Regions from separate parts of the Kitasatospora sp. NPDC043950 genome, predicted to be linked through region 1. Evidence: predicted binding sites of a transcription regulator. Region 1 holds the regulator's gene; the other holds the start of a gene.
What was found. The regulator HrcA, encoded in region 1, represses chaperone genes, less so after heat shock. The targets are predictions, from matches to a motif close to TTNGCACTCNGNNNNNCNGAGTGCNAA.

Region 1 (2,458 bases):
CGGGCCGCCGCCGGGGCCGACCTCGCCCTCGCCGGCCAGCTGGATCCGGGTGCCGTTGTCGACACCGGCCGGGATCTTGACGGTCAGGGTGCGCCGGGCGCGGACCCTGCCGTCGCCGGCGCACTCCGGGCACGGGGTCGGCACGACGGTGCCGAAGCCCTGGCACTGCGGGCAGGGACGGGAGGTCATGACCTGGCCCAGGAACGACCGGGTGACCTGGGAGACCTCGCCCCTGCCGCGACACATGTCGCAGGTCTGCGCGGAGGTGCCGGGGGCCGCGCCCTCGCCGCTGCACGTGGTGCAGGTGACGGCGGTGTCGACCTGGAGTTCCTTGGTGGTGCCGAAGGCGGCCTCCTCCAGGGTGATCTCCAGCCGGATCATGGCGTCCTGGCCGCGGCGGGTGCGCGAGCGCGGGCCGCGCTGGCCGGCCGCGGCGCCGAAGAAGGCGTCCATGATGTCGGAGAAGCCGAAGCCGGCCGCCCCCGCGCCGAAGCCGCCCGCGCCCCCGCCGCCCGGCGAGAGCGGGTCACCTCCGAGGTCGTAGACCTGGCGCTTCTGCGGGTCGGAGAGCACCTCGTAAGCGGCGTTGATCTCCTTGAACCGCTCCTGCGTCTTCGGGTCCGGGTTGACGTCCGGGTGCAGTTCGCGTGCCAGGCGCCGGAAGGCCTTCTTGATCTCGTCCTGCCCCGCATCCCGTCGGACGCCGAGTACCGCGTAGTAGTCCGTGGCCACCAAATGCTCCGCTTGTTCCGCCTGTAGTAGTGCTGCGACTGGACACCGCCGTCAGAGGTTCCGACGGCGGCCTGTGCTACGACTCGGCCAGGATCTGGCCCACGTACCGCGCCACCGCACGCACCGCCCCCATTGTGCCCGGATAGTCCATCCGGGTCGGACCGATCACACCCAGTTTGGCCACGCTCTCGTCGCCCGAACCGTAGCCGACCGACACCACCGAGGTGGAATTCAGCCCCTCGTAGGCGATCTCCCGCCCGATCCGGACCGTCATCGCGGCGTCCGCCGTCTCACCCAGGAGGCGGAGCAGGACGACCTGCTCCTCCAGGGCTTCCAGCACCGGCTGGATGGTCAGGGGGAAGTCGTGCCCGAAGCGGGTCAGGTTGGCCGTGCCGGCCAGCATGATCCGCTCCTCGTTCTGCTCGGCGAGCGCTTCGAACAGCGTCGCCAGGACCGTGCTGACGGTCGGGCGGTCCGGCGGCTCGAAACCCGCCGGGAGCTCCTCCAGGAACCCCGGCACGTCCGGCAGCCGCTGGCCGACGGCCCGCGCGTTGATCCGGGCCCGCAGGTCCGCCAGGACCGTCTCGCCGACCGGGCCCGGGCAGTCGACCATCCGCTGCTCGACCCGGCCGGTGTTGGTGATCAGGACCAGCATCACCTTGGTCGGGGCCAGCGCCACCAGCTCGATGTGCCGGACGGTGGACCGCGACAGCGAGGGGTACTGCACCACCGCGACCTGCCGGGTGAGCTGGGCGAGCAGCCGCACCGTCCGCATGACCACGTCGTCCAGGTCGACGGCGCCGTCCAGGAAGTGCCGGATCGCCCGGCGCTCGGGGGCGCTCATCGGCTTGACCTCGGCGAGCTTGTCGACGAACAGGCGGTACCCCTTGTCGGTGGGGATGCGCCCGGCGCTGGTGTGCGGCTGGTGGATGTAGCCCTCCTCCTCCAGCGCCGCCATGTCGTTGCGGACGGTCGCCGGGGAGACTCCGAGGTTGTGCCGCTCCACCAGGGCCTTGGAGCCGACCGGCTCCTCGGTGCCCACGTAGTCCTGGACGATCGCGCGGAGCACGGCGAGCTTGCGGTCGTCCAGCTGGCGAACCTCACCGGCCATGGGGCACACACCTCCGTCTTCGCACGTTGTCCGTTCGTGTCACGCATGCTGCTGCCCGCTCCGGGAGGATCCCGGCTCCGGCACCCGCTTTGGCACTCTGAACCTGCGAGTGCCAAAACCGTACCTGCCAGTGTAAGGCCCGGGCCCAACGGCAGGAACGGCCCGGCCGGAGTGATCCTGCCCGCAGTTCCCGGCGCGGGGGTGGTGCCGCGGGGCCGTCCGGGTGGCAGCATCGAAGACGACGGCGAATGGAGGAGCAAGCAATGTCGAGCTCGGGCCAGCACACCCGTTTCGCGCCCGACCGCGGTCTGACCGGCCGCATGGTCGTGACGATGTTCGTGATCGGGCTGCTGTACGTCGGTTTCACCGGTCTGCTGATCGTGCTGCTGCGCGGCGCCTGGCCACTGATCGTCCTGATCTCCGGCGGGCTGTTCGTGGCCCAGTTCTGGTTCAGCGACAAGATCACCGAACGGGCGATGGGCGCCCACCAGGTGACCCCTGAGCAGTACCCGCAACTGCACGGCACCATCGACCGGCTCTGCGCGCTGGCCGACATGCCCAAACCCCGGGTGGCGGTCGCCGACAACGACATGCCGAACGCCTTCGCCACCGGCC
Region 2 (2,458 bases), on a different contig from region 1:
AGTCCGAGTCGCTGTTCTCGATCTCGGCGCGGATCTGGTTCACGCGGCCGGCGACCTGCTCGCTGTCACCGCCACCGTCGACGATGGTGGTCTCGTCCTTGGTGATGACCACCTTGCGGGCGGTGCCCAGCAGGTCGATGCCGGCGTTCTCCAGCTTGAGGCCGACCTCCTCGGAGATCACGGTGCCACCGGTGAGGATGGCGATGTCGCCGAGCATGGCCTTGCGGCGGTCGCCGAAGCCCGGGGCCTTGACGGCGACGGACTTGAAGGTGCCGCGGATCTTGTTCACGACCAGGGTCGACAGGGCCTCGCCCTCGACGTCCTCGGCGATGATGACGAGCGGCTTGCCGCTCTGCATGACCTTCTCCAGCAGCGGCAGCAGGTCCTTGACCGAGCCGATCTTGGAGTTGGCGATGAGGATGTAGGGGTCCTCGAAGGTCGCCTCCATGCGCTCCAGGTCGGTCGCGAAGTAGGCGGAGATGTAGCCCTTGTCGAAGCGCATGCCCTCGGTGAGCTCGAGCTCCAGACCGAAGGTGTTGCTCTCCTCGACGGTGATGACGCCTTCCTTGCCGACCTTGTCCATGGCCTCGGCGATGAGCTCGCCGATCTGGGTGTCGGCGGCCGAGATGGAGGCGGTGGAGGCGATCTGCTCCTTGGTCTCCACGTCCTTGGCCTGGGCCAGCAGCTGGTCGGAGACGGCGGCGACGGCCTTCTCGATGCCGCGCTTCAGGGCCATCGGGTTGGCGCCGGCGGCGACGTTGCGCAGACCCTCGCGAACCAGGGCCTGGGCGAGCACGGTGGCGGTGGTGGTGCCGTCACCCGCGACGTCGTCGGTCTTCTTGGCGACCTCCTTGACGAGCTCCGCGCCGATCTTCTCGTAGGGGTCCTCGAGCTCGATCTCCTTGGCGATGGAGACACCGTCGTTGGTGATCGTGGGGGCGCCCCACTTCTTCTCCAGCACGACGTTGCGACCCTTGGGGCCGAGCGTGACCTTCACTGCGTCGGCGAGCTGGTTCATGCCACGCTCAAGGCCGCGGCGAGCTTCCTCATCAAAGGCGATGATCTTGGCCATCAGAAGTGGTCCTCCGGGACACGGTCGACTGCTCGGACCAAGGGGTGCCCGCGACGGACGGCCCTGGTGTGCGGGGGTCCTTTCCCCTACCGCTCCCGGGGGCCTCACCGACCCGGTCCGCTGTCACTCTCACGCTGTGAGTGCTAACGCCAATAATTAGCACTCGGGGTGGTCGAGTGCAAGCCCAATCGCGATCCCGCGAGCCGCCCGGGGCGCTCCCGCCGACCCGCGCAACTCCCCGCCGGGGAACGCCGACGGGCCCGTACGACGCGTGTCGCACGGGCCCGTCGAGAAGCGAGTGGTCACCAGCCGTGGGCCGCGCCGAGCTCCTGGGGTCGGAAGGGGGTCACACCGCGGCGCGGACCATGTCCGCCTGCGGGCCCTTCTGTCCCTGGGAGATCTCGAACTCGACCCGCTGGCCCTCCTCGAGGGTGCGGTAGCCGTCCATCTGGATCGCGCTGTAGTGGACGAAGACGTCCGCACCACCGTCGACCGCGATGAAGCCGTAGCCCTTCTCCGCGTTGAACCACTTGACGGTGCCCTGAGCCATTCCGAACTCCCCTAGTGCTGTGCTGGCCCTTCACGCGCCCGCAGGTCGCGGGCCCGGGTCTGGTTTGAAGGCCGGCCCGGGGAACCCCCCCTGGGCGCAGCCGTGCACGCCGCAACCCTCCGCCGGGGGTGCCTGACGGCGCCCTGTGAGCGGGTGATTACGTCGACCGCGGCTGAATGTATCCGGATCGACGCCCTCTGCAACAGGGTCAGCTGCGGGGAATTCCGGCACCACGCCAAGGGGCAGGACGGGCCAAAGCGGGAGGAATTCGGCATTTCACGCCGGACATAGCGGACGGATTACTGCAAATCCCCGCGGGAATTCTGACATCTGCCTGACATGTTTCACGGCCCAGGCACCCGACCGGTCTCAGCGGCCGGACGACCGTCCGGCGATTCGCGGGTGATTCGCGGGTGAGGATGAGGGGAAGCCCTGTTCCCAACCGAGCCACACTCTACTCCGACTTGACCCCGCCATATTCCCGCCGAAATGCGGCCGGCCGCCCGTGCGTACGGAGAACGGAATTCCGTACGCGCGGACGGCCGGTCGGACGAGCGGCTCGGGCGGGGTGCCCGGATCGGGGCGCGGCTCAGCAGCCGCCGGCCACCGCCGGGATGATCGAGACGCTGGCGCCGTCCGCGATCCCGGTCGCCAGGCCCTCGGCGAAGCGCACGTCGTCGTCGTTCACGTAGACGTTGACGAAGCGGCGCAGCTTGCCGGCGTCGTCCAGGATGCGGGCGGCGATCCCCGCGTGGTTCTTCTCCAGGTCGGCGATGACCTCGCCCAGGGTGGCGCCCTCGGCGGCCACCTCGGCGGCGCCGCCGGTGTAGGTGCGC

Region 2: a site for HrcA is predicted at 1,229-1,255, ahead of groL (chaperonin GroEL). Genes of this name have one in related genera too.

The regions. Positions count from the first base shown of each region.
Region 1 is NZ_JBWKER010000006.1:99,479-101,936, forward strand. It holds gene dnaJ (molecular chaperone DnaJ) at 1-732, opposite strand, end outside; gene hrcA (heat-inducible transcriptional repressor HrcA) at 809-1,843, opposite strand; gene htpX (zinc metalloprotease HtpX) at 2,107-2,458, shown strand, end outside.
Region 2 is NZ_JBWKER010000012.1:161,992-164,449, forward strand. It holds gene groL (chaperonin GroEL) at 1-1,072, opposite strand, end outside; gene AC07BF_RS11335 (cold-shock protein) at 1,419-1,622, opposite strand; gene AC07BF_RS11340 (MoaD/ThiS family protein) at 2,212-2,458, opposite strand, start outside.